2 linked regions of the Streptomyces venezuelae genome follow. The protein of the gene in region 2 interacts with the protein of the main gene of each other region in a pairwise test. Links are inferred from orthologs where the notes say so. Each region holds a gene or a part of one and is shown on either strand. Other genes may lie near its edges.

What was found.
Region 1: the proteins of rlmN (region 2) and ftsZ interact in binary tests that used the Escherichia coli proteins (3 or more experiments, as listed by UniProt). The link is inferred for Streptomyces venezuelae from one-to-one orthologs.

Annotation. Positions count from the first base shown.
Region 1 is NZ_CP029191.1:1,992,086-2,006,584, reverse strand. Bases 1-2,822 are described here. They hold ftsZ (cell division protein FtsZ), read left to right. Parts: upstream 1-707; coding sequence 708-1,937; downstream 1,938-2,822. Other genes in these bases: DEJ49_RS08970 (YggS family pyridoxal phosphate-dependent enzyme), read left to right, coding at 2,672-2,822; pgeF (peptidoglycan editing factor PgeF), read left to right, coding at 1,955-2,665; DEJ49_RS08990 (cell division protein FtsQ/DivIB), read left to right, coding at 1-432. In the rest of the region: more of DEJ49_RS08970, read left to right, coding at 2,823-3,391; DEJ49_RS08965 (cell division protein SepF), read left to right, coding at 3,516-4,151; DEJ49_RS08960 (YggT family protein), read left to right, coding at 4,232-4,516; DEJ49_RS08955 (DivIVA domain-containing protein), read left to right, coding at 4,575-5,684; ileS (isoleucine--tRNA ligase), read right to left, coding at 5,839-8,985; DEJ49_RS08945 (TraR/DksA family transcriptional regulator), read left to right, coding at 9,579-10,700; lspA (signal peptidase II), read left to right, coding at 10,779-11,480; DEJ49_RS08935 (RluA family pseudouridine synthase), read left to right, coding at 11,539-12,480; DEJ49_RS08930 (GNAT family N-acetyltransferase), read left to right, coding at 12,477-12,944; DEJ49_RS08925 (Na+/H+ antiporter), read left to right, coding at 13,049-14,499. UniProt on the Escherichia coli protein: Essential cell division protein that forms a contractile ring structure (Z ring) at the future cell division site. The regulation of the ring assembly controls the timing and the location of cell division.
Region 2 is NZ_CP029191.1:5,885,739-5,900,369, reverse strand. Bases 10,646-13,599 are described here. They hold rlmN (23S rRNA (adenine(2503)-C(2))-methyltransferase RlmN), read right to left. Parts: upstream 12,699-13,599; coding sequence 11,592-12,698; downstream 10,646-11,591. Other genes in these bases: DEJ49_RS26740 (phosphatidate cytidylyltransferase), read right to left, coding at 12,808-13,599; DEJ49_RS26750 (thiamine ABC transporter substrate binding subunit), read right to left, coding at 10,646-11,338. Outside these bases: DEJ49_RS26800 (gamma-aminobutyraldehyde dehydrogenase), read right to left, coding at 1-502; DEJ49_RS26795 (Lrp/AsnC family transcriptional regulator), read left to right, coding at 668-1,213; DEJ49_RS26790 (aspartate aminotransferase family protein), read left to right, coding at 1,198-2,577; DEJ49_RS26780 (hypothetical protein), read left to right, coding at 3,640-4,905; DEJ49_RS26775 (VOC family protein), read left to right, coding at 5,006-5,410; DEJ49_RS26770 (LOG family protein), read left to right, coding at 5,481-6,626; DEJ49_RS26765 (maleylpyruvate isomerase family mycothiol-dependent enzyme), read right to left, coding at 6,652-7,479; DEJ49_RS26760 (ABC transporter ATP-binding protein), read right to left, coding at 7,534-8,562; DEJ49_RS26755 (ABC transporter permease), read right to left, coding at 8,562-10,262; more of DEJ49_RS26750, read right to left, coding at 10,238-10,645; more of DEJ49_RS26740, read right to left, coding at 13,600-13,917; frr (ribosome recycling factor), read right to left, coding at 13,955-14,512.

The sequences.
Region 1 (14,499 bases), 3.9 Mb from region 2 along the record:
CTCAAAGTGACGGAACGCAAGCCGGTTCTCCTCATCGAAAAGGGCGGAAAGTTCGTCGAAGTGGACGCCAAGGGAGTGCGATTCGCCACGGTCGGACGCGCGCCCGGGGGAGTCCCGAAGCTTGAATTGAGGGTGGACCGGGACAGCGCGGCGGCCAGTCTGCGCCGCTTCGGCACGGACCGGCTGCTGCGCGAGGCGGTGCGGGTCGCCGGTGACCTGCCCGAAGCGGTCGCCCGCGATACCCGGAACGTCAAGGTCCGTTCGTACGACTCCATCTCGCTGGAGTTGAAGGGCGGACGAACCGTCGACTGGGGCAGCGGCGAGAAGGGGCGTTCCAAGGCCACTACCCTCACCGCGCTCATGAAAGCGGCACCCAAGGCACGGCACTTCGACGTGAGCGTCCCCACCGCCCCCGCATCGGCGGGCAGTTGACGCATATCGTCGCAGGCCAGCACCCTGGTTCGGCAGCGCTACGGCTGATCACATAGGGTGAAAAGAAAAACGGGAGGTTCGGCGTGTTCGTTGAACGTGCGCCACTTGTCGACTTAGTGTCCTGTTCGGAAGAGTCCAGGGAACAGACACACTGGTAACCCTAAACTTCAACGTTAGGGTTCGGGTCGGCGTTCGGACCGTCCCATTCGGCATCAGTCGTCGTATCGCGTCAGAGCGAAACGGCGACACGTAACTCGAGGCGAGAGGCCTTCGACGTGGCAGCACCGCAGAACTACCTCGCAGTCATCAAAGTCATCGGTGTCGGCGGCGGTGGTGTCAATGCCATCAACCGGATGATCGAGGTCGGTCTCAAGGGCGTCGAGTTCATCGCCATCAACACCGACGCGCAAGCCCTGTTGATGAGCGACGCCGACGTCAAGCTCGACGTGGGCCGTGAACTCACCCGCGGACTCGGCGCCGGCGCCAACCCGGCCGTCGGCCGCAAGGCCGCAGAGGACCACCGCGAGGAGATCGAGGAGGTCCTCAAGGGGGCCGACATGGTCTTCGTCACCGCCGGCGAAGGCGGCGGCACCGGCACCGGCGGCGCACCCGTCGTCGCCAACATCGCGCGCTCGCTCGGCGCCCTCACCATCGGCGTGGTCACCCGGCCCTTCACCTTCGAAGGCCGCCGCCGTGCCAACCAGGCCGAGGACGGCATCGCGGAGCTGCGCGAAGAGGTCGACACCCTCATCGTCATCCCCAACGACCGGCTCCTGTCCATCTCGGACCGCCAGGTCTCCGTCCTCGACGCCTTCAAGTCGGCGGACCAGGTCCTGCTCTCCGGTGTCCAGGGCATCACCGACCTCATCACCACGCCCGGCCTGATCAACCTCGACTTCGCCGACGTCAAGTCGGTCATGTCCGAGGCCGGTTCGGCGCTCATGGGCATCGGCTCGGCCCGCGGCGACGACCGCGCGGTGGCCGCGGCCGAGATGGCGATCTCCTCACCGCTGCTCGAAGCCTCCATCGACGGGGCGCGCGGCGTGCTGCTCTCCATCTCCGGCGGCTCCGACCTCGGTCTCTTCGAGATCAACGAAGCGGCCCAGCTGGTCAGCGAGGCCGCGCACCCCGAGGCCAACATCATCTTCGGCGCCGTCATCGACGACGCGCTCGGCGACGAGGTCAGGGTCACCGTCATCGCGGCGGGCTTCGACGGCGGGCAGCCGCCGTCCAAGCGCGACCAGGTCCTCGGCTCGGCATCGTCCGGTCAGGCCAAGCGGGAAGAGCCCGCCACGCCCGCCCGGCCTGCCGAATCGTCCCGCCCGGCCTTCGGCGGACTCGGCTCGGTCACACCGCGCGACGAGCCCGCCGCCCCGGAGCCCGTGGAGGCGGCCCCGGTGAGCGAGACCCCGTCCGCGCCCTCGGCCCCGCCGCAGGTCCCGCCGGCCCGTCCCTACCAGGACAGCCAGGCCGAAGAGCTGGACGTGCCGGACTTCTTGAAGTGATAAGCAAGCACAGCACCGTGAGCGGCGCGCACTTCGCCTTCACCGACAGGTGGGGCGGGGTGAGCGCCGTTCCGTACGAAGAGCTCAACCTGGGTGGCGCGGTCGGTGACGACCCCGAGGCCGTGCGTGCCAACCGTGCGCTCGCCGCCAAGTCCCTCGACCTCGACCCGGTCCGCGTCGTCTGGATGAACCAGGTGCACGGCCGCGACGTCGCGGTGGTCGACGGGCCCTGGGGCCCGGACGCCGAGATCCCGGCCGTCGACGCGGTGGTGACCGCCCGCAGGGGTCTCGCCCTCGCCGTCCTCACCGCCGACTGCACGCCCGTTCTGCTCGCCGACCCGGTCGCCGGGGTGGCGGCCGCGGCGCACGCGGGCCGTCCCGGGATGCTGGCGGGCGTCGTTCCCGCCGCCGTCGAGGCCATGGTGGAACTCGGCGCGGAGCCCGGCCGCATCGTCGCCCGCACCGGCCCCGCCGTCTGCGGACGCTGTTACGAAGTGCCGGAGGCGATGCGCGCCGACGCCGCCGCGATCGAGCCCGCGGCGCACGCCGAGACGAGCTGGGGCACGCCCGCGGTCGACGTGACCGCCGGGGTGCACGCCCAGCTGGAGCGGCTCGGGGTGCGCGACCGGGAGCAGTCGCCGGCGTGCACCCTGGAATCCGGTGACCATTTCTCGTACCGCCGCGACCGGACCACCGGTCGTCTCGCGGGCTATGTCTGGCTGGACTGATAGGGCATGACGGAGCGAAAGTCCCAACTCGCAGCGAATCTCGCGCAGGTCGAGGAGCGCATCGCCGCGGCGTGCGCCGCGGCCGGACGCAAGCGGGAAGAAGTGACCCTGATCGTGGTCACGAAGACCTATCCCGCGAGCGATGTGCGAATCCTGTCCGAACTCGGTGTGCGGCACGTCGCGGAGAACCGCGACCAGGACGCGGCGCCGAAGGCGGCCGAGTGCGCCGACCTCCCCCTCACCTGGCACTTCGTCGGACAGTTGCAGACCAATAAGGTCCGTTCCGTGGTCGGTTATGCCGATCTGGTGCAGTCCGTCGATCGTCCCAAACTCGTCACAGCTCTGTCGGCGGCCGCGGTGCGCGCGGAGCGCGAGCTCGGCTGCCTGATCCAGGTCGCACTCGACGCGGAGGAGAACGGCCGGGGCGAGCGCGGGGGCGTCGGGCCGGGCGGAATCGAAGAGTTGGCCGGTCTCGTGGCCGGGGCGCCGGGGCTGCGGCTCGACGGTCTGATGACCGTCGCCCCGCTCACCGGGCCGTACGCGGGCCGGCAACAGGCGGCGTTCGAGCGGTTGATGGAATTCTCAACCCTCATGCGCGCGGCTCATCCTGCTGCGAACATGGTGTCGGCAGGGATGAGTGCGGACCTCGAACAGGCTGTTGCGGCCGGGGCGACACATGTGCGCGTCGGAACGGCGGTACTCGGAGTCCGACCCGGGCTCGGGTAACGTCGCCAAGAAGTCGGACCACAGCAGAAAATATGGTCATTCTCGCTGTTGGGCGGGGATACCTCGTGGATCGCGAGCAGTTGGTGACGACAGCCGATCCACCACAGAGCGGAGGACTCAGAGCATGGCCGGCGCGATGCGCAAGATGGCGGTCTACCTCGGCCTCGTGGAGGACGATGGGTACGACGGTCCGGGGTTCGACCCCGATGACGAGTTCGAACCCGAGCCTGAGCCGGAGCGTGACCGCAGGAGGCACGAACCGTCGCATCAGTCGCACCAGTCCCACCAGTCACAAAGGGACGAATCGGTGCGAGTGGTGCAGCCGCCCGCCCCGCGCGAGCCGGCGTCCCATTCCGCTTCGCCAGCCGCGGAATCCGGACGTCCGGCACGAATCGCCCCCGTGGCATCCATCACACCTGAACGCCAGAGCCTGGAGAAGAACGCACCGGTGATCATGCCCAAGGTCGTGTCCGAGCGGGAGCCCTACCGCATCACCACATTGCACCCCCGGACCTACAACGAGGCCCGTACCATCGGGGAACACTTCCGTGAAGGCACTCCGGTGATCATGAATCTGACGGAGATGGACGACACGGACGCGAAGCGACTTGTCGACTTTGCCGCCGGTCTGGTCTTCGGCCTGCATGGCAGCATTGAGCGAGTGACGCAGAAGGTGTTCCTGTTGTCGCCTGCTAACGTCGATGTAACGGCGGAGGACAAGGCTCGCATCGCAGAGGGCGGGTTCTTCAACCAGAGCTGAGACGCAGTGATGCAGTAGTTGCCGTAACCGCAGTACCGGATCGACGAAGTACGAGTAACAGGGGAGAGGGAACCGCGAACATGAGCGTGGTCGTGCAGGTGCTTTACATCGCGCTGATGTGCTTCCTCATCGTGCTGATCTTCCGGCTGGTCATGGACTACGTCTTCCAGTTCGCCCGCTCATGGCAACCCGGCAAGCCGATGGTGGTCGTTCTGGAGGCCACCTACACTGTCACTGATCCACCGCTCAAGCTCCTGCGGCGGTTCATTCCGCCGCTGCGTCTCGGGGGCGTGGCGCTCGACCTGTCCTTCTTCGTACTGATGATCATCGTCTACATCCTGATCCACATCGTGAGTCAGCTGTGATGAGTGCGATGTCTAATACGGTCTTGCCGAATGCCGACGACTACGTTGAGGTGAAGAGATGCCGTTGACCCCCGAGGACGTGCGGAACAAACAGTTCACGACCGTCCGCCTCCGAGAAGGCTATGACGAGGACGAGGTCGATGCCTTCCTCGATGAGGTCGAAGCCGAACTGACGCGGCTCCTCCGTGAGAACGAGGACCTGCGCGCCAAGCTCGCTGCGGCCACCCGTGCCGCCGCGCAGAACCAGCAGCAGGGCGGGATGCGCAAGGGCCCCGACGGCCCCGGCCCCCAGGACCAGCGCGGTCCCGGTGCCCCCGTGCCCGCCGCAATATCGGGTCCGCAGCCGGTCCCGCCGCAGCAGCATCAGCAGCAGATGGGTGGCCCCATGGGCGGCCCGCCGCAGCTGCCCGGTGGCGCTCCGCAGCTGCCCGCAGGCCCCAGTGGACACGGTCCGCAGGGCGGTCCGCAGGGTCCGGGCCCGATGGGTCAGGGTCCGATGGGTGGCCCCATGGGCGGTCCGATGGGCGGCCACGGCCCGCAGATGCCGCAGCCCGGTCAGGGCCCCGGCGGCGACAGCGCCGCCCGTGTGCTCTCCCTTGCGCAGCAGACCGCCGACCAGGCGATCGCGGAGGCCCGTTCCGAGGCCAACAAGATCGTCGGCGAGGCCCGTTCGCGCGCCGAGGGTCTTGAGCGTGACGCCCGTGCCAAGGCCGACGCCCTGGAGCGGGACGCGCAGGAGAAGCACCGCGTCGCGATGGGCTCCCTGGAGTCCGCCCGCGCCACGCTGGAGCGCAAGGTCGAGGACCTGCGCGGCTTCGAGCGCGAGTACCGCACGCGTCTGAAGTCGTACCTGGAGTCGCAGCTGCGTCAGCTGGAGACCCAGGCCGACGACTCGCTGGCTCCGCCGCGCACTCCGGCCACCGCCTCGCTGCCGCCGTCCCCGGCGCCGTCGATGGCTCCGGCCGGTGCGGGTGCCCCGTCCTACGGCGGCAACCAGTCGATGGGCGGCAACAACCAGCCCAACGGCGGCCCGTCCTACGGCGGCCAGCAGCAGATGTCTCCCGCGATGACGCAGCCGATGGCGCCGGTGCGGCCGCAGGGCCCCGCGCCGATGCAGCAGGCTCCGTCGCCGATGCGCGGCTTCCTCATCGACGAGGACGACAACTGACGGGCGTGACCACGCCCTAGGCGTCGGCAGCGTTCAGGGCCGGGCCCCCGGAGTTTCCGGGGGCCCGGCCCTTTTGTGTGCCCGGAGGCGGGTGCCCGGAGGCGGATGCGCGAAAGGCCCGGCCCCCTCGGGGCCGGGCCTTCGGTGCGGGCGCTTACGCCTTGCGGAGGCGGAAGGTCAGCTTCAGGGGCTCGTCGGTGAACGGCTCTCCGTAGGTGTCGTCCGCCTCGCCCTGGGAGAAGTCGGTCGCGAGGACCTCGTCCGCGATGAGCTCGGCGTGCTCGGAGAGGGCGGTGACGACCGCATCGTCCGGGGAGGTCCAGCGCAGGGCGATCCGGTCCGCGACGTCCAGACCGCTGTTCTTGCGGGCCTCCTGGATCAGACGGATCGCATCGCGGGCCAGTCCTGCCCGGCGCAGCTCGTCGGTGATCTCCAGGTCGAGGGCGACCGTGGCGCCGGACTCGGACGCCACCGACCAGCCCTCGCGCGGGGTCTCCGTGATGATGACCTCGTCCGGGGCCAGTGTCACCGTCTCGCCGTCGACCTCCACGGAGGCCGTGCCCTCGCGCAGGGCGAGGGACAGCGCGGCGGCGTCGGCCTCGGCGACGGCCTTGGCGACCGCCTGGACACCCTTGCCGAACCGCTTGCCGAGCGCACGGAAGTTCGCCTTGGCCGTGGTGTCGACCAGTGAACCGCCGACCTCGGAGAGCGACGCCAGCGAGGAGACGTTGAGCTCCTCGGTGATCTGGGCGTGCAGCTCCGGGTTGAGGGACTCGAAGCCCGTCGCCGCGATCAGCGCGCGGGACAGCGGCTGGCGGGTCTTGACGCCCGACTCCGCGCGTGTGGCGCGGCCCAGCTCGACGAGCCGGCGGACGAGGACCATCTGCTGGGACAGGTCCGGGTCGATGGCGGAGAGATCCGCCTCCGGCCAGCTGGACAGGTGCACCGACTCCGGGGCGTCGGGCGTCACCGGCACGATCAGGTCCTGCCAGACACGCTCCGTGATGAACGGCGTCAGCGGGGCCAGCAGGCGCGTGACCGTCTCGACGACCTCGTGCAGGGTGCGCAGCGCCGCCTTGTCGCCCTGCCAGAAGCGGCGGCGGGAGCGGCGGACGTACCAGTTCGAGAGGTTGTCGACGAAGACGGACAGGAGCTTGCCCGCGCGCTGGGTGTCGTAGCTCTCCAGGGCCTGGGTGACCTGGTCGGTGAGCGCGTGCAGCTCGCTGAGCAGCCAGCGGTCCAGGAGCGGGCGGTCGGCGGGCGCCGGGTCGGCGGCGCTGGGCGCCCATTTCGACGTACGGGCGTAGAGCGCCTGGAAGGCGACCGTGTTCCAGTACGTGAGGAGGGTCTTGCGGACGACCTCCTGGATGGTGCCGTGGCCCACGCGGCGGGCCGCCCAGGGGGAGCCGCCGGCCGCCATGAACCAGCGGACCGCGTCGGCGCCGTGCTGGTCCATGAGCGGGACCGGGTCCAGGGTGTTGCCCAGGTGCTTGGACATCTTGCGGCCGTCCTCGGCGAGGATGTGGCCGAGACAGACCACGTTCTCGTAGGACGACTTGTCGAAGACCAGGGTGCCGACGGCCATCAGCGTGTAGAACCAGCCGCGGGTCTGGTCGATGGCCTCCGAGATGAACTGCGCGGGGTAGCGGCTCTCGAAGAGTTCCTTGTTCTTGTGCGGATAGCCCCACTGCGCGAACGGCATCGAGCCCGAGTCGTACCAGGCGTCGATGACCTCGGGCACGCGCGTGGCGGTCGTTCCGCAGCCCTCCTGCGGGCAGGGGAAGGTGACCGCGTCGATGTACGGGCGGTGCGGGTCCAGGTCCGACTGGTCGGTGCCCGTCAGGTCGGAGAGCTCGGCGCGGGAGCCGACGCAGGTGAGGTGGTCCTCCTCGCAGCGCCAGATGGGCAGCGGGGTGCCCCAGTAGCGGTTGCGGGACAGCGCCCAGTCGACGTTGTTGGTCAGCCAGTCGCCGAAGCGGCCGTGCTTGACCGACTCCGGGAACCAGTTGGTCTTCTCGTTCTCCTGGAGGAGGCGGTCCTTGATGGCCGTGGTGCGGATGTACCAGGACGGCTGCGCGTAGTAGAGCAGGGCCGTGTGGCAGCGCCAGCAGTGCGGGTAGCTGTGCTCGTAGGCGATGTGCTTGAAGAGCAGACCGCGGTCGTCGAGGTCCTTGGTGAGGCTTTCGTCGGCCTTCTTGAAGAAGACACCGCCGACGAGCGGGACGTCCTCTTCGAAGGTGCCGTCCGGGCGGACGGGGTTGACGACCGGCAGGCCGTACGCACGGCAGACCTTGAGGTCGTCCTCACCGAAGGCGGGGGACTGGTGGACGAGACCGGTGCCGTCCTCGGTCGTCACGTACTCGGCGTTCACCACGTAGTGCGCGGGGGCCGGGAACTCCACGAGCTCGAAGGGACGTTGGTAGTTCCAGCGCTCCATCTCGGCGCCGGTGAAGGTCTCGCCGGTGGTCTCCCATCCCTCGCCGAGGGACTTCTCGACGAGCGGCTGGGCGACGACCAGCTTCTCTTCGCCGTCCGTCGCGACGACGTAGGTGACGTCGGGGTGCGCGGCGACGGCGGTGTTCGAGACGAGGGTCCACGGGGTCGTCGTCCAGACCAGGAGGGCGGCTTCGCCCGCGAGAGGTCCGGAGGTGAGGGGGAAACGGACGTAGACGGAGGGGTCGACGACCGTCTCGTACCCCTGCGCCAGCTCGTGGTCCGAGAGGCCGGTGCCGCAGCGGGGGCACCAGGGGGCGACGCGGTGGTCCTGGACGAGGAGGTCCTTGTTGAAGATCTCCTTCAGCGACCACCAGACCGAGTCGACGTACTCGGGGTTCATCGTGCGGTACGCGTCGTCGAGGTCGACCCAGTACCCCATGCGGGTCGTGAGCTCGGCGAAGGCGTCGGTGTGCCGGGTCACGGACTCGCGGCACTTGGCGTTGAACTCGGCGATGCCGTACGCCTCGATGTCCTTCTTGCCGTTGAACCCGAGCTCCTTCTCGACCGCGAGCTCGACGGGGAGGCCGTGGCAGTCCCAGCCGGCCTTGCGGGCCACGTGGTAGCCCCGCATCGTGCGGAAGCGCGGGAAGACGTCCTTGAAGACGCGGGCCTCGATGTGGTGGGCGCCCGGCATGCCGTTGGCGGTGGGCGGGCCTTCGTAGAACACCCACTCGGGGCGGCCCTCGGACTGTTCGAGGCTCCGGGCGAAGATCTTCTGCTCGCGCCAGAAGTCGAGCACGGCGTGCTCGAGGGCGGGCAGGTCGACCTGGGCGGGCACCTGACGGTACTGCGGCGGCGTATTCAACGAGTCCTCCGGCGGATGTGCTGCCTTCCGTCGGAGGGACGAGAGCCGTGTGCGCCTGGTGCGGCGCGCTCCCGCGGTACCACCCTCCTTGGCCCTCCGGCGCGGGGTTCGCACCGGTGAGCCCCCTCATTGGGGTCGCGATACCGGGTCTACTGGCCTCGGCTGTCTCGCCTCGGCGTTCTTCCGGCGGCTCCGGGGTGATCTTCACGTCGCGCCGGCCCCCGGGCTCGCACCGTCCCCGGGTCGCTCATGGCTGCGTACGCCGCTACTCGTCCCCATCCACGCTTCTCGCTGCCGTCCAGTGTACGGCGCGCGGGGAGGGGACTCCGACCGGTTTTCCGGGAGTCCCGGGGCGGGCGGGGGAGGAGGCGGCGACTGACCCGAATGGCGACATGCGGGGCGAGCGGTTCCGGGCGCGTTCCGTCCTGCGGATTACCCGGCAGGGAGTTGGGCACAACGCATGCAGACTCGCCTCGCGGCACCCGTGGGGCGGGGGGATCGGGCGGCGTGCCCCGTTGCCGCGGGCCTGGAGTCGATTTATCGTCCCAGCACGATTCGCGAGCAAGATCACAATATGTGAAGGGGCCGCGGCCATGGTGGCGAAGAAGACCGCCGTACAGCAGTCGGCGTCCGGCAGATCCACAGGCGCGGCCGCGGCGAAGGCGCCAGCCGCCGGGGCGACGACGGGAGCGGGCTCCAGGACCACGGCGCCGAAGACGACGTCGGCCAAGGGCACGGCGTCGAAGTCGGCGGCCAAGGGCACGCCGACCAAGACCACGGCTTCCAAGAGCACGGCCGCCAAGAAGACGGCGGTCGGGACCACGGCTTCGAAGGGCACGGCCACGAAGGTCGCGGCCTCCGAGAAGACGGCTGCTGAGGCCAAGCCTCTGCAGAGCGCCGCCGGCAAGGCCACGGCGGCCAAGAAGGCCGGCGCCAAGAAGACAGCTGCCAAGAACACGGCGGTCAAGAAGACGGCGGCCGGGAAAGTCGCCGGCACGGACAGTGCCGGCGAGGCGGGTGACCACGACGAGGCCGCTCGGCGAGCGGGTGCCGACGAGGCCCCGGAGAGCGCTGCCAAGGCCGTACCTGCCAAGAAGACGGCCGCCAAGAAGAGCACCGCGCACAAGAGCACGGGCAAGAAGAGCACCGCCAAGAAGAGCACGGCCAAGAAGACGGCCGCGTCCGCGGCCGAGGATGCGGCTGAGGCCGCGGAGACGACGGGAGCCACGACGGTGGTTGCGAAGAAGACTCCGGGCACGGCGACAGCAGCGAAGCAGCCGACGGCCGTGCCCAAGGCACGCGCCGCCGCGGCGGAGCCCGGCGAGCTCGCGGTCCGGCCCGGGGAGGACCCCTGGACCCCGGAAGAGGTCGCCGAGGCCCGTACGGAGCTGCAGAGCGAGGTGCTGCGGCTCGGCAGCGAGATCGCGTCCTCCGAGGACGCCCTCGCGGGGCTGATGCGGGACTCCGGGGACGGGGCGGGCGACGACGACGCGGACACCGGCACGAAGAACATCACGCGGGAGCACGAGATGGCGCTGGCCGCCAACGCGCGCGAGATGCTCCTGCAGACCGAGCGGGCCCTGGAGCGCCTCGACGCGGGGACGTACGGCCTCTGCGAGAACTGCGGCAACGCGATCGGCAAGGCGCGGATGCAGGCCTTCCCGCGCGCGACGCTGTGCGTGGAGTGCAAGCAGAAGCAGGAACGCCGCTACTGAGCGCGGCCTGGGCGCCGGGGACCGTACGTGTGTGCCGTACTCTCGTCCCCAGTCAGGTACCTAGGTTGAGGGACTCACGTGGCAGAGGCGGAGCGCATCATCGGTACGCCGGACATCCCTGAGGCGGCCGGGGACGGGCCGGAGCAGTCCGGTCCGGACTCCGGGGAGACGGCGGCGGCCGAGCAGGACGGGCAGCGGACTGGGTCCGAGCCCGAGCCCGAGTCCGAGGGCGAGCCCAAGCCCGAGGGCGAAGGCGTGGCCGACGCCGAGACCGGCGCCGCGAGCGCCGGCAAGGGCAAGCGGAAGATCGCCGTGCTCTTCGCCGTGGCCGTCGTCGCGTACGCCTTCGACCTGATCAGCAAGATGATCGTGGTCGCCAAGCTGGAGCACCACGAGCCGATCGACCTGATCGGCGACTGGCTCCGCCTCTCCGCGATCCGTAACGCGGGCGCGGCCTTCGGCTTCGGCGAGGCCTTCACCATCATCTTCACGTGCATCGCCGCGGCGGTCATCGTGGTGATCGCGCGGCTCGCCCGCAAGCTGTACAGCCTGCCGTGGGCGATCGCCCTCGGCCTGCTGCTCGGCGGCGCCCTCGGCAACCTCACCGACCGCCTCTTCCGCGCCCCCGGCGTCTTCGAGGGCGCGGTCGTCGACTTCATCGCCCCCAAGGGCTTCGCGGTGTTCAACCTCGCGGACTCGGCGATCGTCTGCGGCGGCATCCTGATCGTCCTGCTCTCCTTCCGCGGCCTGGACCCGGACGGCACCGTCCACAAGGACTGAGGCGCCCGCGGGAGCCCTGTGGTGCGGGAGTGTCGGTGCGCTCCTGCATACTCAATGGGTGAGCACGATTCCCGAGATCCGTACCCTGCCCGTGCCGGACGGCCTGGAGGGCGAGCGCGTCGACGCCGCCATCTCGCGCATGTTCGGGTTCTCCCGTACGAAGGCCGCCGAGCTCGCCGCGGCGGGGAAGGTCTCGGTCGACGGCTCGGTGGTCGGCAAGTCCGAGCGGGTGCACGGCGGCGCCTGGCTGGAAGTGGAGATGCCGCAGGCGGCCGCTCCGGTGCAGATCGTCGCCGAACCCGTCGAGGGCATGGAGATCGTCCATGACGACGACGACATCGTCGTGATCGTCAAGCCGGTCGGCGTGGCCGCGCACCCGAGCCCCGGCTGGACGGGCACGACCGTGATCGGCGGCCTCGCGGCGGCCGGGTATCGGATCTCCACCTCCGGTGCCGCCGAGCGCCAGGGCATCGTGCACCGCCTCGACGTGGGCACGTCCGGCCTGATGGTCGTCGCCAAGTCGGAGCGGGCGTACACCTCCCTGAAGCGCCAGTTCAAGGAGCGCACGGTCGACAAGCGCTACAACGCGCTGGTCCAGGGCCACCCCGACCCGATGAGCGGCACCATCGATGCCCCCATCGGCCGCCACCCGAACCACGACTACAAGTGGGCGGTCACGGCCGAGGGCAAGCCCTCCGTGACGCACTACGACCTCATCGAGGCCTTCCGCGCCGCCTCCCTGCTCGACATCAAGCTGGAGACGGGCCGCACGCACCAGATCCGCGTGCACATGTCGGCCCACCGGCACCCGTGCGTGGGCGACCTGACGTATGGCGCCGACCCCACCCTCGCCAAGCGCCTCGGCCTCACCCGCCAGTGGCTGCACGCGGTCCGGCTCGGCTTCGAGCACCCGGGCGACGGCCAGTGGGTGGAGTACGAGAGCGGCTACCCGGACGATCTGCAGCAGGCCCTGGACCGCGTGCGGGCGGAGAGCTCGTGAGCGGAGTGACGGTCCGCGTCGCCGAGCACACCGACGACGTGGAGGCCTGCTTCGCCGTCCGCAGGGACGTCTTCGTGGCCGAGCAGCGGGTCCCCGAAGAGCTGGAGTACGACGAGTACGACGCCCGCGCGGTGCACGTCCTGGCCGTCCGCGAGGACGGCGTCCCGCTCGGCACGGGCCGGCTCCTGACCGGATCCGCCGCGGCCGCCAAGAACGGCGGGGACACCACCGTGGGCGCCCTCGGCAGGCTCGCGGTGACGCGGGCCGCGCGGGGGCTCGGCGTGGGCGCCGCCCTGGTCCGTGCCATCGAGGACGCGGCACGCGCGCGTGGCCTGAGCGCGGTCGACCTGCACGCGCAGACCCACGCCCTGGGCTTCTACGAACGCCTCGGCTACGAGGTGTACGGACCGGAGTTCCCCGACGCCGGAATTCCGCACCGCGCGATGCGGAAGTCACTCACCTGACGAGCCCGGTAGCGAGCCGAGCGAGCGCGCTGCTCCGGTTGGCGGGGACGGCGTGGCAGGGTTGAGGTCTTGATCGTCCAAGTCTCGACCGCCGGAGTGCACACGTGGATCAACTGGCGCTGGTGCTCATCTTGCTGCTCGGTGCCGTGGTCACCGTGCCCCTGGGGGACCGGCTCGGGCTGCCCGCGCCGGTCCTGATGACGTTGGCCGGCATCGGCATGGCGCTGCTGCCGTTCGTGCCCAATGTGGAGATCCCGCCGGACTACATCCTTCCGCTGGTGCTCCCGCCGCTGCTCTACGCCGCCGTGCAGCGCACGTCCTGGCGGCAGTTCACCGCCAACATCCGACCGATCCTGCTGCTCGCCGTGGCCCTCGTCTTCGTGACGACCGCGGCCGTCGCGGCGGTCGCCAACTCGTTCGTGCCGGGGCTGCCCATCGCGGCGGCCGTGGCACTGGGGGCGCTCGTCGCGCCGCCCGACCCCGTCGCGGCGACCGCGGTCGCCGGGTCGCTCGGGCTGCCGCGCAGGCTCGTGTCGATCCTGGAGGGCGAGGGGCTCTTCAACGACGTCACGGCCATCGTGCTCTACCACGTGGCGATCACGGCGGCGGTGAGCGGCTCCTTCTCCTGGCCCTCCGCCGTGGGGCTCCTCGTCCTGTCGGCCGTGGTCGCCGTCGCCGTGGGCCTCGTGCTCGGCTGGCTCACCAACAAGCTCATGGGACTCCTCGGCGAGGCCACCCTGCAGACCGGGCTCACCCTCCTCGTGCCCTTCGTCAGCTACGTACTCGCCGAGGAACTGCACGGATCCGGTGTGCTCGCGGTCCTCGTCACCGCGCTCTACCTCGCGGAGAACGCCGTCGACGCCGACGACGTGCTCGGCCGGATCACCGGGCAGACGTTCTGGCAGATCGTCGACACCCTGGTCACCGGCATCGCCTTCGGCCTCATCGGCCTGGAGCTGCACAACGTCTTCGGCATCGCGAGCGGCCACCAGTGGCAGATGTTCGGCTGGGGCGCGGCGATCGTCGCCGTGGTCGTCGGCGTACGCCTGCTGTGGCTGCTGCCCGCGACCTGGCTGGCCAAGCGGCTGCACAAGCTGCGCGACGTCGACGAGGAGATCCCGACCACCTGGCGCGAGACCGTCGTCATGTGGTGGTCGGGGATGCGTGGTGTGGCGTCGGTCGCGCTGGCGCTCGCCATTCCGCTCAAGACGGAGGACGGGAGTCCGTTCCCGGCCCGCGACGAGATCATCTTCATCGCGTTCTGCGTGATCATGGCGACCCTCATCGCCCAGGGGCTCACCCTGCCCTGGCTCGTGCGCAGGCTCGGGGTGCGCGCCGACGCCGACAAGGAGCGCGAGCTGGAGCGCACGCTCGCCCTGCGCGCCGCCAAGGCCGCCAAGCGCCGCCTCAAGGAGATCGAGGAGGTCGAGGAGCTCCCCGAGGACGTCACGGAGCGGCTGCAGCGCGGTGCGTTCGACATCGGGGCCCGGATCAGCCCGGACCTGGTCGACGACGAGCGCCGCGAGCGGTACGCCAAGCGCGTCGACCGGTGGAA
Region 2 (14,631 bases):
CCGGGGCGAACTTCCAGACGGCCATCATCATCGGGTAGTTCCACGGCGCGACCTGCGCGCAGACGCCGATCGGCTCGCGGCGGATGATGGAGGTCAGGCCCTCCATGTACTCGCCCGCGGCGCGCCCTTCGAGCATCCGGGCCGCGCCCGCGAAGAAGCGGATCTGGTCGACCATGGGCGGGATCTCCTCGGACCGCGTGAGCCCGGTCGGCTTGCCCGTGTTCTCGACCTCGGCGGCGATGAGGTCCTCGGCCCGCTCCTCGAACGCGTCGGCGATCTTGAGCAGGGCCTTCTGCCGCTCGGCGGGGGTGAGGTCGCGCCAGGCGGGGAACGCGTCGGCGGCGGCCTTCATCGCGGCGTCCACGTCGGCCTGGCCGGACAGCGGCGCCGTCGCGTAGGCCTCGCCGGTCGCCGGGTTGATGACCTCGGTGGTCCGTCCGTCGGCCGCGTCCCGGAATTCTCCGTTGATGTAGTTGCGCAGACGGCGCAGCTCGGTGGTCACTTCCGCGGCCCTCCAAGTCAGATGTCCAGTGGATGAGACACCCACCCTAGTCGCTGCACCGACGCTTTCAACATACCCAGCTGCCCAGAACTGCGGAATCCGTGAGTATCCGAGTCTCAGACAACGAATTTCATCGATCGAGGCTTGCGGAAGTGACGAGACGTCGTGCACAGTGAGCCTGTGGCCAGTCGCAGCGCAGACCCCAGCACCCCTCGCAGCTCCCGCACCGGAAACCCTGGCGGAAGCGGCAGTGGGAACGGCACCCCTCCCGTGGACGCCGTATCTCTGGCGATCATCGAACAGCTCCAGGAGGACGGACGCCGTCCGTACGCCGCCATCGGCAAGGCCGTGGGCCTCTCCGAGGCGGCCGTGCGCCAACGCGTCCAGAAGCTGCTCGATCAGGGCGTCATGCAGATCGTCGCCGTCACGGACCCGCTCACCGTGGGCTTCCGCAGGCAGGCGATGGTCGGCATCGACGTCGAGGGCGATGTGGACCCGGTCGCGGACGCCGTGGCCGCCATGCCGGAGGCCGAGTACGTGGTGATGACCGCGGGCTCGCACGACCTCCTCGTGGAGATCGTCTGCGAAGACGACGACCACCTGCTCGAAGTCATCAACAAGCGCATCCGCGCCCTCCCCGGCGTGCGCTCCACCGAGAGCTTCGTCTACCTCAAGCTCAAGAAGCAGACCTATATGTGGGGAACCCGATAGCCGTGAGCAAGGACCTCAGCCAGACCGCCTACGACCACCTGTGGATGCACTTCACCCGCATGTCGTCGTACGAGAACGCGCCCGTCCCCACCATCGTGCGTGGCGAGGGCACCTACATCTACGACGACAAGGGCAAGAAGTACCTGGACGGCCTGTCCGGCCTCTTCGTCGTCAACGCGGGCCACGGCCGTCACGAGCTCGCCGAGACCGCCTACAAGCAGGCGCAGGAGCTGGCCTTCTTCCCGGTGTGGAGCTATGCCCACCCGAAGGCCGTCGAGCTGGCGGAGCGTTTGGCCGACTACGCGCCGGGCGACCTCAACAAGGTCTTCTTCACCACCGGCGGCGGCGAGGCCGTCGAGACCGCGTGGAAGCTGGCGAAGCAGTACCACAAGCTCAACGGCAACCACACGAAGTACAAGGTCATCTCGCGCGCGGTCGCCTATCACGGCACCCCGCAGGGCGCCCTGTCCATCACCGGTCTGCCGGCCCTCAAGGCCCCCTTCGAGCCGCTGGTCCCCGGCGCGCACAAGGTGCCGAACACCAACATCTACCGCGCCCCGATCCACGGCGACGACCCCGAGGCCTTCGGCCGCTGGGCCGCCGACCAGATCGAGCAGGAGATCCTCTTCGAGGGCCCGGAGACGGTCGCCGCCGTCTTCCTGGAGCCGGTGCAGAACGCGGGCGGCTGCTTCCCGCCCCCGCCCGGCTACTTCCAGCGGGTGCGCGAGATCTGCGACAAGTACGACGTGCTGCTCGTCTCCGACGAGGTCATCTGTGCCTTCGGCCGCCTCGGCACGATGTTCGCCTGCGACAAGTTCGGCTACGTCCCGGACATGATCACCTGCGCCAAGGGCATGACCTCGGGCTACTCCCCGATCGGCGCGTGCATCATCTCGGACCGCATCGCCGAGCCGTTCTACAAGGGCGAGAACACCTTCCTGCACGGCTACACCTTCGGCGGCCACCCCGTCTCCGCCGCGGTCGGCATAGCCAACCTCGACATCTTCGAGAAGGAGGGCCTCAACCAGCACGTCCTCGACAACGAGGACGCGTTCCACCAGACCCTCAGCAAGCTGCTCGACCTGCCGATCGTCGGCGACGTCCGCGGCAACGGCTTCTTCTACGGCATCGAGCTCGTGAAGGACAAGGCCACCAAGGAGACGTTCAACGACGAGGAGACCGAGCGCGTCCTGTACGGCTTCCTCTCCAAGGCGCTGTACGACAACGGCCTGTACTGCCGTGCCGACGACCGCGGCGACCCGGTCGTCCAGCTCGCCCCGCCGCTGATCTCCACGCAGGAGACCTTCGACGAGATCGAGGGCATCCTGCGCCAGGTGCTCACGGAGGCGTGGACGAAGCTTTAAGCGATTGGTGTGATCAACATCGGCCCGGGGGCCGCCGTTCGAGTGAGAACGGCGGCCCCCGGGCCGCGTCGTTTCCGGCCCGGTCCGCCCCTGTCCCTACCGTGCCCAGTGACCGATCGGCCCCGCCTTCGTTCCCCCGTACGGGGGAGTCGAGCTGATCTGAACCGAGGTGTACGCCATGGTGGCCCCGCCGGACAACGACGTGCTGTGGGCACGCGCCCTACATGTCACACACAACGGCTCCCCCGCCCTCACCGGCGTCTCGCTCGGTGTCCGCGAGGGCGAGATCCTCGCCGTCAACGGCCCCCGGGGCAGCGGCAAGACGACCCTCCTGCGGTGTCTCTCCGGCCAACTCCTGCCCCAGCAGGGCGAGGTGTGGTTCAACAGCACGCCCGTCCACACGATGGGTCCGCTCGTACGCGAACGGCTGCGCCGCGACCGCTTCGGCTGGATCGACCCCGAGCCGCACCTCGTCCCCGAGCTCACCGCCTGGGAGAACGTCGCCCTGCCGCTGATGCTGCGCGGCGCCTCGCACCGGGTCTCCAAGCCCGCCGCCCAGGAGTGGCTGGACCGTCTCGACATCGGGGGCTGCGCGCGGAAGCGGCCGCACGCGCTCCTTCAGTCGGAGCGGCAGCGCGTCGCCATCGCCCGCGCCCTGGTCACCACGCCGTCCGTGCTCTTCGCCGACGAGCCCACCGCTCCCCTGCACCGCGCCGACCACACCCTCGCCCTCCGCACCCTGACGACGGCGGCCCGCTCCCACGGCATCACGGTCGTCCTGGCCACGAACGACCAGACCGTCGCCACCCTGGCCGACCGCACGATCAACCTCCTGGACGGCCGCCGCGTCAGCACGGTGCACCTGCCGGGGGCGGACGGGGCCGAGGGGGGTGGGGGCGCGGCGGCCGGGAAGACGGACGCGACGGAGCCCCCGGCTCCTGCGGACCCCGCAGGCACCACGACCACCACAAGCACCACTCCCGCGACGACCACGCCGAGCACCACCGCCACGGCCAATCGTTCCGGCGGCGTCACCGCCCCTGCCCGGACGGAAGGGGCCGCGTGCTCGCTTTCCGTCTAGCCCGGGGCGCCCACCCCGTCGTCCAGCTCCGTCGGCTCCTCGTCGCCGCCGCGTCCGCCGGCACCGGCTTCCTGCTGCTCTGCACCCTGACGTACGCGATGGAGCACCCCGGAGCGGGCGCCGGGCTGCGCCTCGCGTGGTGTGCCGCGCCGATCGCCGCCACCGTCTACTTCGCCGTCGCCGTCGCCCGTACCGACCCCGGCACCCGCCCCCGCGGCGGGCTCTCCGCCGTGGGCCTCGGGCCCGCCCGCCTGATGGTGCTCGGCACCATCTCCACGGCCGTCGCCTGCACGCTCGGCTCCCTGCTCGCGCTGCTCTTCTTCCTGCACCTGCGCGGCGACGTCTCCGGCCTCCCCTTCGACGGGGCGGCCGCCGACCTGCTCGCCGCCGACCAACCGCTCCCGGTCGCCGCCGCGCTCACGCTGCTCGCGCTGGTGCCGATCGCCGCGTCCGCGGCGAGCGCCTTCGTACTGCGACCGCGCTCCACGAAGACCACGGCCAGGGCCGGGGGCATCACGCGCGGGGCCAAGACCGGTCCCGTGACCGCGACCGCGTCCCGGCCCGGCACCGAGCCGCAGTCCGAGTCCGCACCCCCGGCCCGCGCCGAGCCCGGCACCGAACCCGCCGCACCCACGCCACCCCCGAGCGGCCTCCCCTGGGGCGTCGCCCTGCTCGCCGCCGGCCTCGCCGTGGAGACGTACACGAGCCGCTCCGGCGCCACCCCCCGCACCGGCCTCCCCCTGCCCGGCAGCGCCGACGGCAGCCCCGCGGGCGTGCTCGCGGGATGGGCGCTGACCGCGCTCGGCCTCGTCCTCGCGGGACCCGGCCTCACCTACCTCTGCGGACGGCTGCTCCAGGCGGTCAGGCCCGGCGCGCTGCGCCTGCTCGCGGGCCGCGTGCTGCAGGAGGAGGCGCGGCGCATCGGGCGGCCGCTCGGCGTGCTGTGCGCGGTGGCGTCGGGCGCGTACGCGTCGATCGTGCTGTACGCGGGTCCGCGCCCGGAAGCCGGTCCGCTGACCACGCTCGGCGCGCTGCTCGTCGGGGGCTGTGCGGTGCTGACGCTGGCCACGGCCTCCGTGGAGGCACGGCAGGCCCGTTCGGACACGACGTCCGCGCTGCTGCGGCTCGGTGCGCCCGCGACGATGCTGCGCGGTTCGGCGGTGCTCCGCGCGGGCGCGCTGCTCGCCGTGTTCGGCCCGCTGACCTGGGTCGTCGCACAGCTGGCAGCGCTGCCGCTGGCCCCCTGAGAAAAAAGTGCGCGTCGAGCGATGAGTTCCGGGTCGAACGCATGTCTATCCCTCCGTAAGCACACGCGCTGACTGCGCACACACACCGGGAGAGACACCCATGTACCAGCAGATGATCTTCGTGAACCTGGCCGTGTCCGACGTCGCCGCGTCGAAGAAGTTCTTCACGGAGCTCGGGTACACGATCAACCCGCAGTTCTCGAGCGACGATTGCGCGTGCGTGACGATCAGCGACACCATCGTCGCGATGATGCTGAGCAAGGAGCACTACGCGAACTTCACGCAGAAGGAGATCGCGGACGCCACGAAGGTCAGCGAGACGCTGATCTGTCTGAGCGCCGAGAGCCGCGAGAAGGTCGACGAGCTCGTCGACAGAGCGATCGCCGCGGGCGGCACGGCGGGCAAGGTCCAGGACTACGGCACGATGTACGGCCGCGCCTTCGACGACCTGGACGGCCACACCTGGGAGGTCATGTGGATGGACCCGTCGGAGGTCCAGGGCTGACCGAGGCCCGAGGCCGACAAGGTCCAGGGCTGACCGAGGCGCCGGTGACCGCCCTGCTTAGCATGGGCGGATGCATCCGACACCCGAGTCCGCCCCGCAACCCCCCGGCGAGGACCGCGAGATCGAGACCCTCGCCGAGTTCGACGAGGTCTCAGGACGCGGCGCCCTCGCGGGGTGCCGGGTCCAGGCCGTCGACCTGACGGAGCGCACCTCCGCCCTCCTCGCGGCCGACGTCGCGGGCGCCGTCTTCCTCGGCTGCCCCATGCGGGAGGACGCGGCGGCGAAGGTACGGGCGGGCGGCGCGCTGGTCTTCCCGCCCGTCCCGGGACTGCCGTTCAACCCGTACCGCGGCCTGCTCTACTCCGCCGACGACCTGTTCGCCGGCCTCGCCGATGGCGGGTACGACGCGACGCCGGACGCACACGCGTACGACTGGTTCCAGCGGACCAAGGCCGACGGCGACGTCTTCTCGTCGATGCTGCGCGCCATACACGACGACTCCATCTCGGACGCCCTCGACGAGCTCCTCGTCGGAGCCGAGGTCGTCGGTGTCATGGGCGGCCACGCGATGGCCCGCGGCACGGAGGCCTACGCGGGAGCGGCCCGGCTCGGCCGCGCGCTGGCCCGCGCGGGGTTCACGGTCGCCACGGGCGGCGGCCCCGGCGCGATGGAGGCGGCGAACCTCGGCGCCTACGCCGCACCCCTCGACGACACCGCGCTGGACGAGGCCCTCGAACTCCTCGCCAAGGCCCCCTCGTTCACGCCCTCGGTCACGGAGTGGGCGCGGGCGGCGTTCGCGGTCCGCGAGCGGTGGCCCGACGGCGGCGCCTCCGTGGGCATCCCCACGTGGTTCTACGGCCACGAGCCCCCGAACGCGTTCGCCTCCCACCTGGCCAAGTACTTCGCCAACGCCACCCGCGAGGACGGCCTCCTGGCCCGCTCGAACGCGGGCGTCATCTTCCTCCCCGGCGCGGCGGGCACCGTCCAGGAGGTCTTCGACAACGCCACCCCCAACTACTACGAGTCCCGCGGCGAACCCACCCCCATGGTCCTGGTCGACCGCGCCCACTGGACCGACCACCTGCCGGTGTGGCCACTGCTCCAGTCGCTGGCCCGCGACCGCTCGATGGAGTCCCGGATCGCCCTGGTGGACCGGGTGGAGGACGCCCCGGAAGCCCTGCGAAAGCTCGGCGCGACGCCGTCCCGCACGGCCTGAGCACGTACGCGGGAACCGCGTCGGCTCACCCGAACGACGCCCGCTCCAGCCAGAAGTCCAGCAGCTCCCGCTCCCCCACGACCTCCACGCGTCCGCTGTCCAGCGGCCGCCGCCGGTAGAAGGCGAGCAGCACCTCCGTGAGCGGCCCGCGCAGCGCGACCGTCGCCTTCGCGTGACCGCGCCGCCAGGTGAACCCGTCCTCGCCGAACTCGACGAGCCACTCGGCGTCGAGGCCCGCAGGCGCGTCGGTCGCGTGGAGGTGGATGCTGCGTCCCGCGCCCTTGAGCTCCGCCGCGCCGTCGTCGGGGTCGGTGCGCTGGGCGAGGGCGACGAGGTCGAGCCATTCGTCGATGGCGTCCGCGGCGACCTCCGGGTCGACCTCGTACGGGACGCCCACGGCGATGGCGGCGTCCGCGCGGTGGATGACCAGCTCGTGTGTCATGCGGCGCGCCCAGAACGCGGCGCTGTGGTCCTCGGCCCACGACCACACGGCGGCTTCGGCGCCCGCGGCGCGGAACGTGGCCGCGCCGAGCTCCGCGGTGCGGGCGAGCCAGGCGTCGAGGGCGACCGGATCGTCGGCCTTGGAGCCTTCGGAACCTTCCGGACCTTCGGAGCCTTCCGGGCCTTCGAGCTCCGGAATATCCTCATCCGGTATGTCCTGCTCGGCGCGCGTCGCGACCAGGCGCTCGCTCCAGCGCACCGCGCTGCCGGTGTGCCGCACGAGCTGGGCCAGTGTCCAGTCGGGGCAGGTCGGCACAGTCACCGAGAGGTCCGCGCCGGTCAGCGTCGTACGGAGCAGGTCGAGTTGGCGGGCGACTTCGTCGCAGCACCGGTCGTGGCCGAGTGTCGTCATGGCCGAACAGTAGAGCGACGTCGCCGACACGACATCTGAGTTTCCGCGCGGCACTCAGCCGAGCACCACCACATCCTCCGCGTCGAACCCGACGCCCACCGTCTCCCCGACCTCCGGCGCCCTGCGCAGCGCACAAGCCGCCTCCAGGCGCGGCCCCTCCACCGGCTGCAGGTGGACGGCGACGTGCGTGCCGCGGAAGGTCCGCGCCGTGACGAGGCACGGCAGTCCCTCCTCGGCGGAGACGAGCCGCACCCCCGCCGGCCGCACCAGGATCGTGCACGGTCCGGCCGAAGTGCCCTCGGGGACCGGGAGCTTGCCCCACACCGTGTCGGCGGCCCCGCCCGCCACGGTCGCCCGCACCACGTTGTCGAAGCCGAGGAAACGCGCCACGAACTCGTCGGCCGGGTGCTGCCACACCTCCAGCGGGGTGCCGGACTGCGCGATCCGCCCGTCCCGCATGACGACGACGCGGTCGGCGAGCGCGAAGGCCTCGCCCTGGTCGTGCGTGACCGCGAGGACGGTCGTGCCCAACTCGTCGAAGAGTTGCCGGAGTTCGACGACGAGCCGCTCCCGCAGCGAGCGGTCGAGCTGACCGAGGGGCTCGTCGAGCATCAACAGCCGGGGCCGGGGCGCGAGCGCCCGCGCCAGCGCCACGCGCTGCTGCTCACCGCCGGACAGCGCGGCCACCGCGCGCCGCTGCGCCTTCGGGAGGCCGACGAGTTCCAGCAACTCGGCGGCCCGGTCGGCCTGTTCGCCGCGCGACGCACCGTGCATGCGCAGCCCGAAGGCGACGTTGCCCGCCACGTCCCGCTGCGGGAAGAGCTGGTGGTCCTGGAACATGAGGCCGACGCCCCGCTTGTGCGCGGGCACCCCGCGCTGGTCGCGCCCCCCGAGGACGACCTGCCCCGAGTCGAGCCCCTGAAGCCCGGCGACCGCCCGCAGCAGCGTCGACTTGCCGCTGCCGCTCGGCCCGAGCACACAGACGATCTCGTGCTCGGCGACATCGAGGTCCACGGCGTCGAGCACGGCCCGCCCTCCGAAACGTACCGTCGCGTCCCGCAGGCTCAGCAGCGCGTCCGTCATCAGAACTCCCCCGTGGTGCGCTCGGTCCGTACGCGTTCCAGGAGCAGCAGGGACACCGCGCACACCGCCATGAGAATCGTCGAGAGGGCCATCGCCTGGCCGTAGTTGAGGTCGCCCGCGCGTCCGAGCAGCCGGGCCACGGCGACCGGCAGCGTCGGGTTGTCGGGCCGTGCGATGAAGACCGTCGCCCCGAACTCGCCGAGCGACACGGCGAAGGCGAACCCGGCGGCGATCAGCAGCGCCCGCCACACCATGGGCAGGTCGACCTCGCGCCAGGCCCGCAGCGGCGACGCCCCGAGCACGGCCGCCGCCTCGCGGAGCCTGCCGTCCACCGCGCGCAGGACGGGCAGCATGGTGCGTACGACGAACGGCACACCGACCAGGGCCTGGGCCAGCGGCACGAGGATCCAGGAGGACCGCAGATCCAGCGGCGGCTTGTCGAGCGTGATCAGGAACCCGAAGCCCACGGTCACCGCGGAGACGCCGAGCGGCAGCATGAGCAGCGCGTCGAAGCCGCGCACGAGACGGCCCGCGCGCCGGGTGAGGGCGGCGGCCGCGAGCCCGCCGATCAGCACGGCGATGGCCGTGGCCACCACCGCGTACTGCAGCGAATTCCCGATGGCCTCGATCGGCGGTACGAGGAAGGCGCCACCGTCCGCGGAGGTCAGCTCCTTGTAGTACGCGAACCCGAAGCCGTCAGGACCGTCGAAGGACCGCTGAACGAGCACACCGAGCGGCAACAGGATCAACAACACGACGGTCGCCATGACGAACCCGAGCAACGTCCACTGCCCGGCGCCGCGCGGCCTGCGCGCGACGGCGGCGGCGTCGACGAGCTTCAGCGCGCTCTCGCGCCGCCGCACCGTCCACGCGTGGATCGCCAGGATCAGGCCGACCGCGGCGAACTGCACGAGGGTCAGGACGGCGGCCGTCGGCAGGTCGAGGAGTTGCGCGGTCTGCCGGTAGATCTCCACTTCGAGCGTCGAGTACGCGGGCCCGCCGAGGATCTGCACCACACCGAAGGAGGTGAAGGTGAAGAGAAAGACCATGAGCGCGGCGGCCGCGACGGCGGGTGCGAGCGCGGGCAGCGTCACCGTCCGCCACGCCGCCCACCGGGAGGCGCCGAGCATCCGCGCGGCCTCCTCCTGGCGCGGGTCGAGCTGTGACCAGAGGCCGCCGACGGTCCGTACGACGACCGCGTAGTTGAAGAAGACGTGTGCGAGCAGGATCGCCCACACCGTGGTGTCCAGGCGTACGCCCCACAGCTCGTCGAAGAGCCCGCCCCGCCCGATCAGCGCCAGGAACGCCGTGCCGACGACGACGGTCGGGAGCACGAACGGCACGGTGACGACGGCCCGCAGCACCCGCTTCCCCGGAAACTCGAAGCGCGCGAAGACGTACGCGCCGGGGAGCGCGACAAGGAGCGTGAGCGCCGTCGACGCGAGCGCCTGCCAGGTGGTGAACCACAGCACGTGCCGGATGTCGGACTGCCCCAGCACATCCGTGATCCGCCCGAACTGCCACACGCCGTCGATGCGCAGCCCGCGCCCGACGATCGCCGTGACGGGATAGGCGAAGAAGAGCGCGAAGAACGCGACGGGCAAGGCCATCAGACCGAGCCGCGCCGCGCTGCCGCGCCGTGACCCCGCGCGTGGACGGGACTTGGCCCCCTCTGCTACTTCAGTACGAGCGAGGTCCACGACTTGATCCACGGCTCGCGGTTGTCGGCGATCTTCTTCGGGTCCATGGTCTGCGGCGCGTCGACGGTCACGCCGTGCTCGGTGAACAGCTTCGGCAGCTTGGTGCCCTCGCGCACCGGGTTCACGAACATGTTGAGCGGCATGTCCTCCTGGAACTCCTGACCCGCGAGGAAGTCGAGAAGCGCCTTGCCGCCCTTCGCGTTGCCGGCGTTGCTGAGCAGACCCGCGTACTCGACCTGGCGGAAGCAGGTACCGGTCGCGACGCCGGTCGGCGCCTGCTTGGGCTGCGGCTTGCCGTACAGCACCTCGACGGGCGGCGAGGAGGCATACGAGACGACGAGCGGCCGGTCCCCCTTGGCCTTCTTGCCGCCCGCGGACCCGGAGAACTCCTCGTTGTACGCCTGCTCCCAGCCGTCGACGACCTTCACACCGTTGGCCTTGAGCTTCTTCCAGTAGCTCTCCCAGCCGTCGTCGCCGTACTCGGCGGCGGTGCCGAGCAGGAAGCCGAGGCCGGGCGACGAGGTCGAGGCGTTCTCGGTGACGAGCAGGTCCTTGTAGGCGGGCTTGGTCAGGTCGGCGAAGGACTTCGGCGGCGCCAGCTTCTTGTCGGCGAAGTACTTCTTGTCGTAGTTGACGCAGATGTCACCGCTGTCGACGGGCGTGACCCGGTGCTTCCCCTCATCGACCCGGAACTCGGCCTTGATCTTCTCCGAGCCCTTGACCTGATAAGCCTGAAAGAGCCCGTTGTCGAGCGCCCGGGAGAGCAGCGTGTTGTCGACGCCGAAGAAGACGTCGCCCTGCGGGTTGTCCTTGGACAGGATCGCCTTGTTCACGGCGGCGCCCGCGTCACCGTCCTTGAGGACCTTGACCTTGTACCCGGACCGCTTCTCGAAGTCCTTCAACACGTCCTTGGAGACATTGAAGGAGTCGTGGCTGACAAGCGTGACGCTCTTGGAGTCGGATGCTCCGGACCCTCCATCGGAGCTGCCGCACGCGGAGACAGCGACGAGCCCGATGCCCACCGCCACGGCGGTGAACGTGACCTTCTTGGTGCTCCCTGACCTGGTGGTGCTCACTGACTTTTCCTCCTGGGTGACCAGGAGAAGACGCGGCCCCGCCCGCGCACCGGCGGCACGCGGGCAGGGCGCTACAGCTTGAGTGATGCCCGAACTTCCTACCCAGAATGACCTGGGCGAGGTTCAGAGGGTCTGCGGCCCACCTGTCCAAAGTGACCGCACTCTCAGCGCTGTGGCGCTCCCCTGTCGGAATATGCAGATGTGTGTACTCGTACGGTACGGAGCCGCACGCCCCGCCAGACTACCTCTCGGCCTACCGCTCGGCCGCCGCCAGCTGGCCGCACGCCCCGTCGATCTCCTGGCCCCGGGTGTCCCGGATCGTGACGGGCACACCATGGGCGGCGATGGCCTCGACGAAGGCCTTCTCGTCCTCGGGCCGCGAGGCCGTCCACTTCGAGCCCGGCGTCGGGTTCAGCGGAATGAGGTTGACGTGCACGGGCTTGCCCTTGAGCAGCCGCCCGAGCCGGTCACCTCGCCACGCCTGGTCGTTGATGTCGCGGATCAGTGCGTACTCGATGGAGAGCCGGCGCCCGGACTTCGCGGCGTACTCCCACCCGGCGTCCAGCACCTCCCGCACCTTCCACCGCGTATTGACCGGCACGAGGGTGTCGCGCAGCTCGTCGTCCGGCGCGTGCAGGGAGATCGCGAGCCGGCACTTGAAGCCCTCGTCGGAGAACCGGTGGATGGCGGGCACGAGCCCCACCGTCGACACGGTGATCCCACGCTGCGACAGCCCCAGACCGTCGGGCTCGGGGTCGGTGAGGCGGCGAATGGCCCCCGTCACACGGTTGTAGTTGGCGAGCGGCTCCCCCATCCCCATGAAGACGATGTTGGAGAGCCGAGCGGGCCCACCCGGAATCTCGCCGTCCCGGAGCGCCCGCATGCCGTCAACGATCTGATGCACGATCTCACCGGTGGACAGGTTCCGGTCGAGACCGGCCTGCCCCGTGGCACAGAACGGACAGTTCATGCCGCAGCCCGCCTGGGAGCTGATGCACATGGTGACCCGGTCCGGATACCGCATCAGCACGGACTCGACGAGCGTCCCGTCGAAGAGCCGCCACAGCGTCTTGCGGGTCGTGTCGTCGTCACAGCTGATGTGCCGCACCACGGACATCAGATCGGGCAGCAACGCCTCCCGCAGCTTCTCGCGCGCCCCGGCCGGGATGTCGGTCCACTCGGCCGGGTCGTGCGCATACCGCGCGAAGTAGTGCTGCGACAGCTGCTTGGCACGGAACGGCTTCTCGCCGATGGCGGCGACGGCTTCCTTGCGCTCGGCGGGCGTGAGGTCGGCGAGGTGCCGCGGGGGCTTCTTGGCACCGCGGGGCGCGACAAAGGTGAGTTCTCCGGGTACAGGCATGGTCCTTCCAGTGTCGCAGACATACGACGAGGGGCCCGCCGCCCTGTGGACAACGAACCCCTCACGCACATCTACGCAGGTCAGAGCAGGTCAGACCCGCGTCACCCGGTCAGCCGGACCCCACGAACGCCACGAGCAGCAGCCACACCACCGGTGCCGTCGGCAGCAGGGAGTCCAGGCGGTCCATGATGCCGCCGTGGCCCGGCAGCAGCGTGCCCATGTCCTTGATGCCGAGGTCCCGCTTGATCATGGACTCGCCGAGGTCGCCGAGCGTGGCGCTCGCCGCGACGGCGAAGCCGATCACCAGGCCCTGCCACCACACACCGTCGTCGATGAGGAAGTGCAGGCACAGCGCGCCCGCGGCCATCGCGAAGGTGACCGCGCCGACCAGGCCCTCGCGGGTCTTGCCGGGGCTGATGCGCGGCGCCAGCTTGTGCTTGCCGAAGCGCCAGCCGATCGCGTACGCGCCCGTGTCGCTGACCACGGTCAGGAGCAGGAACGTGAGGACCCGCTGCGGACCGTCGTCCGCCGTGAGCATCAGCGCCACGAAGGTCGCGAGGAACGGAACGTAGAAGGCCGCGAAGACCCCCGCCGTGACGTCCTTCAGATAGCCCTCGGGCGGCTCGGTCATGCGCCAGACGAGAACGGCGAGCGCGGTGAGCGCCATCGCGACCCACGCGCCCTCGGTCCCGCGCACGTACCCGGCGACGACCATCGCCGCGCCGCCCACCGCGAGCGGTACGAGAGGCGCCTTGATGCCCTTGCGCTCCTCCAGGCGGGAGGTGAGCTCCCAGAGGCCGACCACGACGGCGACCGCTATCACGCCGATGAAGACGGCCTTCACGATGAACAACGACGCGATGATCACCGCGCCGAGTCCCACACCGACTCCTATGGCTGCCCCGAGATCGCGGCCCGCGCTCTTCTTCTGCGGTGCGGCCGGGGCGGGCTGCGGCTGTGGTGCGCTGGGCATGGGCTCCTGCGGAGGCTCGTCACGGAACAGGGGGCCGCCCATCCGAGTGGCCCCCCGGTCGTCGTCCTGGTCTCCGCCGGTCACGGGTACGTCGGGCACGATGGGCATGGGCTGCGTCTCGGACGGAAACAGCGCGTCCTGCGCATCGTACGCGGGACCCGGCGGGGTCGCCCCCTGGCCGGGGCCCTGGGCGGACGGCCCCCAATACCCGGCTCTGGGCGGCGCCCCCCAGGAAGAGTCGTTCACGGATCGATTTCCTGATTCCTCGGACTCGAGCCTCGGCTCAGACTTCGAGCAGCTCGGCTTCCTTGTGCTTGAGCAGCTCGTCCACCTGGGCGACGTACTTCGCGGTGGTGTCGTCGAGCTCCTTCTCGGCGCGGCGCCCCTCGTCCTCGCCGACGTCGCCGTCCTTGATCGCCTTGTCGAAGGCCTCCTTGGCCTTGCGGCGGATCGACCGGATCGAGATCTTGGAGTCCTCGGCCTTGGTCTTGGCGACCTTGATGAACTCCTTGCGGCGGTCCTGGGTGAGCTCGGGGAAGGTCACCCGGATGATGTTGCCGTCGTTGCTCGGGTTGACGCCGAGGTCGGAGTCCCGGATGGCCTGCTCGATGTTGCGCAGCGCGCTCTTGTCGAACGGGGTCACCACGGCCATCCGCGGCTCGGGCACCGAGAACGAGGCCAGCTGGTTGATCGGCGTCAGCGCGCCGTAGTAGTCAGCCACGATCTTGTTGAACATCGCCGGGTGCGCACGGCCGGTGCGGATCGCGGCGAAGTCCTCCTTGGCGACCACGACGGCCTTCTCCATCTTCTCCTCGGCCTCGAGGAGGGTCTCTTCGATCACCACTTGCTCCTGCGTGTCTTGAGTGGCCCGGCTAGCACGGGGCGGCCGGCTGCGTCGCGTCTCTTTCCTGCACGGTGTCCGACCGGCAGGGCTTTGTCCATCCCCTCAAGGCCCGTCCA